One region of the Alteromonas sp. HB246098 genome, then DNA from elsewhere that is predicted to be linked to it. Evidence: predicted binding sites of a transcription regulator. Region 1 holds the regulator's gene; each other region holds the start of a gene.
The links. Region 1 encodes sigma-54, which starts transcription at its own class of promoters, with help from an activator protein. Its sites were predicted from a motif close to GTTGGCACGNNNNTNGNNT; they were not measured.
Positions count from the first base shown of each region.

Region 2: flhA (flagellar biosynthesis protein FlhA) is a predicted target of sigma-54. The motif match lies at 1,363-1,381, and genes of this name have one in related genera.
Region 3: ACYTPF_RS08905 (BON domain-containing protein) is a predicted target of sigma-54. The motif match lies at 1,380-1,398, and genes of this name have one in related genera.
Region 4: dps (DNA starvation/stationary phase protection protein Dps) is a predicted target of sigma-54. The motif match lies at 1,649-1,667, and genes of this name have one in related genera.

Region 1 is NZ_JBTZUG010000007.1:237,951-241,143, forward strand. It holds gene rapZ (RNase adapter RapZ) at 1-361, opposite strand, end outside; gene ptsN (PTS IIA-like nitrogen regulatory protein PtsN) at 445-888, opposite strand; gene hpf (ribosome hibernation promoting factor) at 902-1,189, opposite strand; gene ACYTPF_RS15595 (RNA polymerase factor sigma-54) at 1,220-2,701, opposite strand; gene lptB (LPS export ABC transporter ATP-binding protein) at 2,775-3,193, opposite strand, start outside.
Region 2 is NZ_JBTZUG010000001.1:1,107,179-1,110,371, forward strand. It holds gene flhA (flagellar biosynthesis protein FlhA) at 1-1,307, opposite strand, end outside; gene flhB (flagellar biosynthesis protein FlhB) at 1,474-2,598, opposite strand; gene fliR (flagellar biosynthetic protein FliR) at 2,605-3,193, opposite strand, start outside.
Region 3 is NZ_JBTZUG010000003.1:216,589-219,781, forward strand. It holds partial or broken gene ACYTPF_RS08900 (polysaccharide lyase family 7 protein) at 1-124, shown strand, start outside; gene ACYTPF_RS08905 (BON domain-containing protein) at 746-1,345, opposite strand; gene ACYTPF_RS08910 (endonuclease/exonuclease/phosphatase family protein) at 1,793-2,776, shown strand; gene ACYTPF_RS08915 (hypothetical protein) at 2,793-3,193, opposite strand, start outside.
Region 4 is NZ_JBTZUG010000001.1:736,352-739,544, reverse strand. It holds gene recN (DNA repair protein RecN) at 1-662, opposite strand, end outside; gene dps (DNA starvation/stationary phase protection protein Dps) at 1,078-1,587, opposite strand; gene nadK (NAD(+) kinase) at 1,847-2,722, opposite strand; gene ACYTPF_RS03075 (fatty acid cis/trans isomerase) at 2,813-3,193, opposite strand, start outside.

The sequences.
Region 1 (3,193 bases):
CAGATTCTGCTCTAATAGCCTCCGATAGAGACTTATTTAGTTTAGCTAAAGGATGAAGACGGCGAGTTTCGCTAAACCGCTTGACCAGTACGTCATCGCTTGCGTCAATGTACACTATAGTCATCGACCAAGAAGAAGGCAGATAATCTAGAATCTCTACCAAGTCATCTGGATTTTTGGGAAGATTCCTTACGTCGATACTTACTGCAACTTGGTCGTATTCATCAACAACAGTATGGGTGAGGGTGGGAAGCAAATTTACTGGGATATTATCAACACAGTAATAACCTAAGTCTTCCAAAGCGCGAAGTGCGACAGACTTACCAGACCCTGAACGACCACTGATTATGATCAGCTTCACCTAAACTCTCCCTTATATTCTGGTTTCATCACATACGCGTTGTTGAATAAAGCGCCTATCTATAATGTATAGGCTCTTATGGCTTAACTTAATGCAGAAATAATCTCGTCGCTGGTTGTTGCACGGCGTATTGTTTTAATTGTTTCTTTGTCACTGAGCTTACCTGCTACGGTAGCCAGTGTTTGAAGGTGTCCTTCGGTTTGCTCTTCGGGAACGAGTAGCGCAAAAAATATGTCTACGGGCTTTTCATCTAGGGCATCAAAGTTGATAGCTGGTGTGCTTGTTACAACAATTGCTATTACCTTCTCAAGGCCAGCCAGGCGACCGTGAGGCAGTGCTATGCCGTTGCCAATACCCGTGCTACCCATACGTTCTCGAGCCATTAAGCTATTTAAAACCGTTGCCTGGTCGATGTTATCATTTTGCTTGGCAGCGATATCAGCGATGATCTCAAGAATTCGCTTTTTACTATTACACTGAACCGCACACTCGGTGCGGTCCAGACTTACGATGGCTTGTATATCCATGCTTAATTAACTACTAATGTTTTTTCAGTTTTTCCTTATGCTTGATTACCTGCCGGTCGAGTTTATCAACCATGCTGTCAATCGCCGCATACATGTCGGTATTTTCTGAGGATGCGAATACTTCAGCGCCACTTAAATGAACAGTCGCTTCGGCTTTTTGATTTAATTTTTCAACGTTCAGGATGACATGCACATTAGAAATGTGATCAAAGTGACGTTCAAGTTTGCTGAACTTCGTATCGACATAATTACGCAAAGAGTCGGTGATTTCGACATGATGACCAGTGAGGTTGATTTGCATATTTCGTCTTCCTTATATATTTAAGCCTAGTTAAATAAGGCTTTTGCGTTGGTTCGACGGTGGGATCGATAACGATTCCCGATATTTTGCTATTGTTCGCCGAGCGACTTTTATGCCTTGCTCTGCCAACAACGAAGCAATCTTGCTATCACTTAGCGGCTTGCTAGGATTTTCCGCAGCCACTAACTTCTTGATCAATGCACGAATCGCTGTAGATGAACATTCACCACCTGACTCAGTTGCTACGTGGCTTGAGAAGAAATACTTCAATTCAAAGATACCACGAGGCGTATGCATATACTTTTGCGTTGTCACACGGGAAATAGTCGATTCGTGCATATCTACCATTTCTGCGACATCATTTAGTACCATTGGTTTCATCATTTCCGGGCCGTGCTCAAAAAAGCCCATTTGCTGCTGCACAATACAATTTGCGACCTTCATTAAGGTATCGTTACGAGATTCAAGGCTCTTTATGAACCACTTGGCCTCTTGCATGTGTGAGCGGATGAATTGTGAATCGCTACTGTTCTTAGCACGGCGACTCATTGCTGCGTACTGTTGATTTACGCTTAATTTCGGCAGACTGTCGGGGTTCAGCTCAACCACCCAACGGCCATTTTTCTTGGTTACCGAGACATCAGGAATAACGTACTCAGGCTCTTTAGTAACTAAAGCACTACCTGGACGTGGATTCAAGGTTTGAAGTAAACGCATTGCTTCGCGCAGCTGATCTTCTTTTAATCGGCTCTTACGCATTAGGGTGCGGTAGTCTTTACTGCTCAGTAAATCTGAATATTCCTCAATAAGCTGCTTCGCTTCAGCAAGCCACGGTGTGTCTTCTGAAAACTGGCGCAATTGCACCATAAGACATTCTTGAGGGGTACGAGAACCTGAACCAATGGGGTCGAACATTTGAATACGCTTAAGTACACATTCTATTTCGTCCATTTCGATAGGCTCTTCAAGATCATCATCGTTGACCGCTTCTAAGATATCGTCAAGAGTAACGGTCAAATAACCTGATTCGTCAATCGAATCGATGATTGCAGTAGCAATGGCGCGGTCAGTATCCGAAAAATGAGTGAGGCGCATTTGCCAAAGCAAGTGCTCTTGTATGTCTTCAGTGGTCTCACCTTGAAAGATTTGTTCATCATCATTAGATGGACCAGGTGCTGGCGCAGAAGAAGCGGAATAATACTCATCCCAAGTGCTGTCGATAGGTAGCTCATCGGGAAGGTCATTCTTCTCCAGTGCATCTCCTGCTTCTAGCGTGTCGCTTGATGCAGAAGCTGTCGCTTCAGCAGCGCTATCGTCACTATCGACATTGTTCTTTTCTACTTGTGGCTCGTCGCTACCTTCTTCCACTTCTAAAAGCGGATTAGAGTCGAGCGCTTCTTGAATCTCTTGCTGAAGATCAAGCGTAGAAAGCTGCAGCAGCTTAATGGCCTGCTGCAGCTGAGGTGTCATGGTAAGTTGTTGGCTAAATTTTAGCTGTAAAGATGGTTTCATCTACGTCTTATTTAAATGCTCTAAATTAAATATACCAGAGCGAAACTGAAAAATGACAATTCGGTTACACTAACTATAGCCTGAATTGTTCGCCTAGGTATACGTCCCTTACTTTTTGATTACTTAAAACCTGTTCCGCAGTTCCTTGCGCAATAAGCTCGCCATGACTCACAATGTACGCTTTTTCACAAACATCCAATGTTTCGCGTACGTTATGGTCCGTGATAAGGATACCAATACCCCTATCTCGCAGATGCTGTATTATCTTCTTTATATCATTAACTGATATTGGATCAACACCGGCAAATGGTTCGTCTAACAAAATAAACTGTGGTTTTGCTGCCAGAGCTCGTGCAATCTCTACGCGACGCCGTTCTCCCCCTGACAAACTCATCCCCGTACTATTACGTATATGGTTGATATTAAATTCATCAAGTAGGGCATCTGCTTCTTCTTCTTGCTGTTGTGAATTTAAATCTTTACGGGTTTGCA
Region 2 (3,193 bases), on a different contig from region 1:
ATAACGGAATCGCCAATAGTGACGCCGAGCATAGCGATGGTGTAAGTGTTAGGCTCTAAGTCTAAGTTGTCGCGTATATGAACAGGTGGAATAAGGAAGCCGAGTTCTTGGGAAAGTTTTTTACGCACGCCTTTAATTCGTGTCAACAACTCGCCACCTTGAGATTTATCAACAAGAGGAATTAAGCGATAGCCCACTTCTAAACCAATGGTATCCACCTGCTGAACGTCGTCCCATCCCAGCTCTTTAACTTCAGGTGCAACAGTTTCGTCTTTTGCAATGTTCTCTGGTAATTGAGGTTCTGCAGCTTTCTTCTTAGCTTGAACTGTCTGCCAATATGCAAACCCTGCAATCAAAAATGAAAAACCCAAGAATGCGATATGAGGCATACCCGGGATGATACCCATGACAAAAAGCACGCCTGATGCAATATAAAGCGCTTGATTATTGCCTAGCTGGCCACGGATTTCTTTACCCATTTCCTGGGTTTCGTTTTCACGAGTAACGATAATCGCCGTTGCTACCGAAAGTAGTAATGAAGGTATCTGCGCCACCAAACCATCACCAATTGTCAAGATGGTGTAGATCTCTATGGCATTTCCAAATGAGAGATCGTGCTGAATCATGCCTATAAATAACCCGCCAACGATATTGATAAGCATGATAAAAAGACCGGCAACCGCATCACCTTTTACAAACTTCGATGCACCGTCCATCGACCCGTAAAAGTCAGCCTCTGCGGTTATTTCTTCGCGACGCTGACGCGCTTGGTCTTGATCGATATAGCCTGCGTTCAGATCAGCGTCAATTGCCATTTGCTTACCTGGCATAGCATCCAAGGTAAAGCGAGCACTTACTTCTGAAATACGTCCCGCACCTGCGGTTACTACCTTGAAGTTAATAATAAGAAGGATAGCGAAGACAACAATACCCACAGCATAGTTACCGCCGATAACAACCGCACCGAAGGCTTCAATCACCTTCCCTGCTGCATCTCCCCCTTCGTGACCGTAAAGTAATACAACCCGCGTAGATGCAACGTTTAGTGCCAGACGCAGAACTGTCGCAATTAGGAGCACAAGTGGGAAAATACCAAAATCTACAGGCCGTTGAGTGAGTACCGCCACCAAAATGATGACGAGAGAGAGCGCAATATTAAAGCTAAACAATACGTCGAGTAAAAACGGCGGCATGGGTAGTATTACCATTCCCATGATTGCCAAAAGGACAATAGGCGCGCCTAAACCACTGGTAAAATTTTGCAGCTGATTTTTATCGAATCGCTGAAGATAACCGGATAACTGCATGGCTGGGTGTCTCTCTATCAGAAAATTGACGCTTTATGTAAATCTTCAATAGAGTTTTCAACTAACGTGCCAGCTTTATACAAAGCGGCATTTACATATACCAATAGACCCCAAAAGTATGCGACAAGTATAAAAAGGCCAAAAAAAACCGCAGTAAAATAGTCACTTAGCGACGGTATTCTGGAGGAATAGGCAAATCTCGTTTAAGTGGTTTAGGACGCTTACCCTTTCCTGCCCTATGTGCTTTAAGCTGATAGACGTGTGCTAGCACCTGCGCTACCGCCATAAATAAGGCGTTGGGGATTTCATCGTCGACTTCTGTCGAATAAAAGATAGCACGAGCAAGTACAGGAGAAGGTATTAAGGGTACGTCATTGGCGGTAGCAATTTTTCTGATATGCATGGCCAATTCATCAGCCCCTTTTGCCACCACAACAGGTGCTCTTACGCCCTGTTCATCATACTTAATCGCTACTGAAAAGTGAGTCGGGTTGGTTACTACCACGTCTGCCTGAGGTACTTCCTGCATCATGCGCTTGGTTGCTGCTTGATACTGCAAACGGCGAATACGGCCTTTAACCATAGGGTCGCCCTCTGCATTTTTGCGCTCGTCTTTAACCTCTTGCTTGGTCATTTTCATTTCTTTGTTGTGCTTATACATTTGATAAGGCACATCGATGAGCGCGATGGGGATCATGCCACATACTAGAATGAGAAATGCCCATTTAAGTATGTCCATAGCGTGAAACAGGTTGCCCGGATAGAGCTCCATATCTAAATGCAGCGCTTCATCTTCGAAGAACAACAGCGCCCCTATGGCCATACTGATGATAACCACAACTTTAGCGATAGATTTTAATAGCTCAACCAAGCCGTTCATACCGAACATTCGCTTGAAGCCTTGAATTGGACTCATTTTGGAGCCCTTAGGCTTTGCACCTTCCCAGGTAAAATTAAAACCACCAAGTGCAATAGAGCCATAGATGCCGGCTATCATGGCAACCACCATATAAAGCAACACGGCTGGACCTACCGCCGAGAAAGCTTCGCCCCAAGCGCCGAACATGTGGGTAGTATCATAAGTTTCGTCGCGAGAGAGAATAAACATTCGCTGGGTAAGCTTGAAAACAGATTCAGCAACCCATTCACCCACAAATAAAAACATAAAGGCGCTGACAATAAGCACTAAAGTTGTAGATAGTTCACGGGAACGGGCCAGCTGCCCTTTTTTTCGGGCATCTTCGAGTTTTTTCCCCGTGGGGTCTTCTGTTTTTTCGCTTGAATCTGCCATGTTTTCCTACGAACAAATATTCAATAGTTCACACATAAACTGTTCGGCTCTAAACCATTGGGTTTCAAAGTGCGCAGTAAAGTTATCAAGTGTTATCCAAATAATCAGTAATCCCATTACCTGAGCAATAGAAAAGCCAATACTAAAAATGTTTAGCTGGGGTGCAGCCTTGGTCATTACACCAAACGCTAAATTCACAATAAGTAGTGACACAATGGGCGCTAGAGATAAGGTTACTGCGGATATAAACATCCAACCGCCCCAATGGGCAATATCTCGGAACTGTTCACCTGTCCACCATGCTTCGCCGATGGGAAACGCCTCGAAGCTCATTACTATCATTTGGATCATGGACAAATGTCCATCCAACGTCCAAAACAATAAGGTCGCCAATATTAGATAAAACTGACCAACCGCAGGTACGTTTATACCGTTTACGGGGTCAACAATAGACGCGAACCCCAAACCGGTTTGCATGGCTATGATTTGGCCTGCAAGCACGAAGGTATTGAGCACCATCATTGAAATAAATCCAATAGCAATACCAATAAGCAACTGCTGAATAACGATTAAAAATGTGCCCACATCCACCAAA
Region 3 (3,193 bases), on a different contig from region 1:
AGATGATGACGGCTTTTGGTACGCTGCATGTATGGGTACAGGAAACTGGGAAGAAGATAAGAAAAATGGTGACTATGTACAGGTCGCGTTTTCCAACTTAACGGTAGGTGAAAGCAGCGAACCGACTGAAACCTTCAAAGCGAACCTAATTACGCAAAAACCTGGGGCGCAAAGACCTGTGGCGGAAAGCGACAATGTTAAGATTGGCGCTACACTAAACAAAAAAGAAGCGATATCCGTAGATGCTGTTCCGGCTTCCGCGTTAACGGCAATAAAAAGTGTTGCTCCTAACTTTGCGATACAAGAAGTTGAGAAGGAATACAAACACGATAATGTATATCTTGATGTTGAAGGTGAAGACGCTAACGGCAATGAAATAGAATTCGATATGCTGCAAGATGGCGAACAGTGGAAAATTGTTGAAGTACAGCGGGATTTAACTATGGAAGATTTACCCTCCGCGGTAAAAACACTTATCAAGAAGCAGGAAAACTCTGATCAAATTAGACGTATCATTGAAAGTAAGCAATACGGTACTGATATTACGATTTACGAATTTTATCTTGTGGCAGAAAATGGCACTGAATCCCGTAAAGAAATCAAATCTGAAAATGATGAAGTTGTCTTATTGGATGAAGAGTGGAAACATTAGTTATGTCGATGTGCTAACCATTCTACCTTATTTAAGTTAGGCAAGAAAAAAGGGGCGAATGCCCCTTTTTGATTAAATCGGATAAAGAAACCTTTAATTCATTGCAGTTTCAGTAACTACACGTAGGTCGCTTTCAACATCTTTTACGTCAGAAGCATTTTTAGCAATTTCCACTGCTAGGTCACGCTCGGCGTCAGAATCAACTTCGCCAGTCAGTGTTACCACACCATTTTCTACGTCAACATCAATGTCAAAGCCTGAAATATCGGTATCCATTAAAAGGCGAGTTTTAATTACTGTAGCAATTTTGGCGTCCGTCAGTTCGCTTGTGCCTTCATCTACAGTGTCTTCCATATCGTCAGACATCTCTTTGTGCATATCGTTATCAGCAACAACGGTAAGCTTGTTGTCTACCGAAGTGACACCGTCGATGTTAGTTACCAACTCTTCAGCTAGTTTTTTATCGACAGAATTTTCAACCTTGCCTGTAAGAACGACGTTGCCGTCTTTCACGTCGGTATTAATGTCGAATGAATCTAGATTGCCATTGAACAACAGCGTAGCCTCTGCTTTACCGTCAATCCATGCGTCTTTAGCACCTTTTTCCCACTTATTGTCTGTGTCCATATCACCAGCATAAGCAGCTGTAGTTAATGTAGTAGCAACAATCATAGAAATAATTGAACGTTTCATAACATTTCTCCTTTGTCGAAACTCACAACTACAAGTGCTAAAACCTTGCCAACATAATATCCTATTGTTTTATATGCATTAATTATTGACCTTCGATTATATCGGTCTTCTGAAGTTTGCAAACTTTGCCTGATTTCGAGAATTTTTTACTTAACACAAGCAAATTGTGTATGCCCCTTGGAAATTACGCTATTCATAAGTTGCCACTTAATGTTCCTATGGAAATAAAACAGTGGAAACAACATGGTGGAACTAACATTAAAAAGATACATAGAACTATGCACAGATACTGACGCTCAATAGAAAGGTAAGGTTAAACTTATTTTAGGAAACCGCCGTAATTATAACTATTGTTTTATCATCATTCACATAACCTTTACCAAGCCAACTAACTTTTTGGTTTAGGTAAGATGTGTTTTGTAAGTTTTATTCAAGGACCATCTAGACATGGATACTGCACTCACTGCTGCATCAGTCTTTTTTATCGCTGTAAGCTGGGCTCCGCTTCTACCTTCTTCACACTGGTTGGTAAGGGTGTGGGAGTTTCCACGACTTCAGATAGCAGCAATTATTTCTTTATTACTTATTGGGTATGCTTTTAAAGCAACGTATTACGCCCCGTTAAATAGCCTTTCGCTAATTTTGGTAGTAGGTTTAATTGTTAGCTTGATTTACCAGGTTGTTTGGATAATCCCCTACACTCCTCTTTACAAGCGTGAAGTACAACGCGTGGGTAATGAAGACACAAGTCGCAAACTAAGCGTACTTTCAAGTAACGTATATATGCCAAATAATGATTTTCGCAAACTCATTGAGCATGTGCGCAATAAACACCCCGACTTTCTGGTTACTCTTGAATCTAACGAAAAGTGGCAAAAGGGCATTAGCGAAATAGAGTCAGAGTATCCTTACCGTAAATTTTGCCCTTTAGAAAATCTTTACGGCATGCATCTATACAGCAAGATCCCATTTGAAGAGGCTACACTGCGTTTTATGATAGAAGACGATGTTCCCTCTATGAGGGTAAAAATCAACCATCATGGACAGGACGTACTGCTTTATTTTCTTCATCCAAAACCGCCAAGCCCAACCGAAAATACCTATGCTAAACCTAGGGATATCGAGTTGACCGTAGTCGGAGAGGAAATTGCTAAAACAGAAGGTCCAATCATAGTCGCTGGCGATCTAAATGACGTCGCGTGGTCACCTACTACCAGGAAATTTAAGAAAATAAGCGGCCTATTAGACCCTAGGGAAGGTCGAGGCTTTTTTAATACGTTCCACGCAAAGTATCCATTAGTGAAGTGGCCGCTAGATCACGTTTTTCACTCTAAACACTTTAGTTTAGTAAACATTGAGAAGTTAGAGGGGGTGGGATCTGACCACTACCCTCTTTATACCGAACTTGCGTTAATGACCGACAAAGAATAAAGCGGTTCAATAATGTTTAACGAGCCCCACGATGCTTTACACACCACATGAGGCTGTCGCAAGCCTCTTCACGCTTTTTGAAGTGTGCCAAACCAATTAAGCTATGCTCTCTTGGCCAAACAGCTTGGTTGAGAAGCTCTTTATCCTTTGCAAGAAGTTGCTCGTTATCTAGCATAATCTCAATGGCTTTTTTATTGGGCTTTATCAGCGCAGGCTTGGCGTCTTTAACCAAAGCAGAACGTACACAAATATACTCTCGCTTTACAGGGTCGCGTACCACGCCGATATAGTCATTGTCACAAATGATAGCAGGCCAGCCTTCCGTTATTCTACTTTGCCCGAACATGATAAGTGTAAAAGCAACAAGAACAAAAAGTGTTAGACCAATAAACTGCGCGCTTAAATCAGGTGCCACAC
Region 4 (3,193 bases), on a different contig from region 1:
CTCAAGCGCTTGTGTTCTATTTCCAACTCTTCGAACTCGCCCTCTTCAATAGCGAACTCATCAAGCTCTTGAACCTGATAGGTTAACAGCTGAATTCTATCTTCTCGTTGCTGTGCTTGCTCTTGAAGTGTCTTTAGTGTGCGTTGCTTATCACGCCAAATTGAATGAGTTTCCGTAACTTGCGCTAACAATTCATCATGTTTAGCGTAACCGTCAACTAGGTCTCTTTGATGATCTTCTTTCAACAGTTGCAGGTGTGTGTTTTGACCGTGAATGGCTAACAAATACTGGCCTAAGCCTTTTAACTGCTGAAGCGAAGCGGGAATACCATTGATAAACGCTTTTGAACGACCTTCTTTAGAAATAACTCTGCGAATAAAGCAGCTGTTTTCATCCTCGTCTGAGGTAAGTTCATGTTCATCGAGAAAAGCTTTAGCTAATGCGTTACTGCTCAAAGAAAAGTGTGCGATGATTTCAGCTTTCGTACTTCCTTTACGCACAGCATTTGCGTCGGCACGTTCACCCAAGCACAAGCTTAACGCATCAATAGCAATTGATTTACCTGCACCGGTTTCACCGGTTATTGCAGTAAGCCCGTTTTCCAGTTGAACCGATAATTGTTTTACAACAGCAAAATTAGAAATAGAAAGATGCGCTAACATAACCACACTCGAATAAGTTGAACATGATGATATATACAGTAACTGATAATATATACAGTATTTTGCCTGTGTAAAGTTAAGTCGTGAAAAAATTACGCTAAAATTAAGAAGGAAGCTAATAAAGTTTGAGAAATCAATGTTATAACTTCGAATGGTTATTTGAGGTTATAAGTAACCAGCATAAACGAAATTAATGAGAACGCGTGTTTTACAAAAATTTATACAGTACTAATCTACTTAAAATTCGATAGCCTAAAGCCTGTCTGTAAAGAAGGTTTGTAAGCCAATACGTTGACTGCTGTAACGGTTTTTTAAAACCAAACAGCAAAAAGGAGAGCCAAAGCTCTCCTTTAAAATTCCAATTTTAGTTGAATTATAAATCGTCAGATAACTATCTAAAATTCAGTAAAAAAGCTTATTGCTGCAACTCACCGCTTCCAGATTCAATGTGTGCGCGCACGAACCACTGAAACTGTTCTAAGTCTGCCAGCTGACCAGTGATCATATCTTCCGATACTGGGTCAATTTCACCAAGAAGCTCTAGCGCTTTTCTATGGTCACCATTTACGCCGTCATAAACAGCGTCTAGTGCCTTAAGGTGGTCAAGTACTAAACCTTTCCCTAGTTCATAATCGCTCCAGCTGCGACCTTCAACAATGGCTTTCGGTGTGCCTTTCGGTACGCCGCCTAACGTTGCAATTCGTTCGGCAATGGTGTCGGTCATTTCGCGTACTGCATCTACCTGAGGGTCTAGCATTTCATGCACGCCAATAAAATTTGGGCCTACCACGTTCCAGTGAATGTGCTTTAAGGTTAACTGTAAATCTAATAGTGCAACCAATCGCTGATCCAATACCTTAATTGTTTTGGCAGCAGCATCGTTATCCATTCCTGGGGCTGTAAATTTGATATTGGTGTTACTCATGATATCTCCTATTGAATGTAAATAAATCAGCACGATGTAAAACATCATAAGGGGCAAAATCTTACTAGCCCTGTGCCAACAACTTACTTTGATAGGTGCAACGGGTATGCCGAATTCTGAGAGTTTTATAAGTACACGTTTTTAATAGAGAAATATGGGAAGATTAAAAAATCTTTATTTTTCAAGCCTGTAGCAATTAAGAAAATGCTACAGGCTAATGTAATAAATGCACATTAGAAAAGATGAATAGTGAATGAGGCTAGTAAAGCTTACTGCCCCAACCTAGCTTTTTGCGAAGTACGTTGAAATAGCTGTAACCCTTGGGATGAACAAGATGAAGCTTGTCTACGCTCTTGTTAATGCGGATTTCATCGCCGGGCAGTACGGGTAGTACAATGTGACTATCGCAACTTACCTGCAAGGAATCACTGTTTACTTTTGATACTTTCATCGATACCTGACTGTCTGCATCAACAACAATGGGGCGACTGCTCAGTGTGTGAGGAAACATAGGCACCAGCGTTAGTGCATCAAGCTTTGGCATTATAATAGGGCCGCCGGCAGATAGGGAGTATGCAGTCGAGCCTGTAGGTGTGGCGACAATCAACCCGTCGCTACGCTGACTGAATACGAATTGCTCATCGATATAAATTTCAAATTCCATCATATGAGCAACTTTGCCGTGGTGCAGCACCACTTCGTTTACAGCAGAGTTGTTACTTTTAAGCTTTTCGTGCCGGTAAACTTCGACTTCAAGTAAGAAGCGCTCTTCAACCACGCACTCACCATTGAAGATAAGGTCAAGCTGTTGAACGATATCATCAGGGTGGATATCTGTTAAAAAGCCAAGATTACCGCGGTTTACGCCTACGACATGGATGTCAAAACGCGCCAGTACACGCGCGGCACCAAGCATGCTGCCGTCACCACCTACTACAACGGCAAGATCAGCCTCTTTACCAATAGTAACAAGGTTACAGCTTTTGAAGTTTTCAGTTTCAAGCTCTTCAGCAATACTTTCCTCAACTAGTAGTTTGCAGCCTTTGGCTAATAAATATTCGGCAAGAATATTTAAGCTGTCATGGGTTGCAGCGTGCTGAGGTTTTCCAATTAAAGCAACGGTTTGATAGGGCATGGAATGCTAATGTCCTTTCATTTCCAATGGTCGGACATTAGCACAGGTATTTTGCAAAAGAAAAGCGTAAAACGTTGCAGAGTGTCAGGTTTAGCGATCTTCTAATCGATTATAATCGAGCAGGCCGCCTTCAATAGGGTAGTGCTCGCTAGACCACTGAATCAATTTGTCGCTAAAAGCCCAAAAATTAGGGTTTGTTCGGCGCATAGCGACATTGTCGAGCAAGGCTTGGTAATCAGCTTCATTTTTAATAGTCTTCAGCTTTTCTATCGACGCAGTGACGTCAGAAGCGTTGATATACCAAAACGCATCAGGATAGCTACCCAAAAGTCCATGCACCAGAGTAATTGAGTCTTTAGATGGCTCGCGATTTTCCTCTTCTTCGAACAGACTGTTCACATTGTAGTGGGCACTGTTCCTAAGGGCAGTAAATACATCAATGTTATCTGAGTTTTGGTCATCTTTTACCAC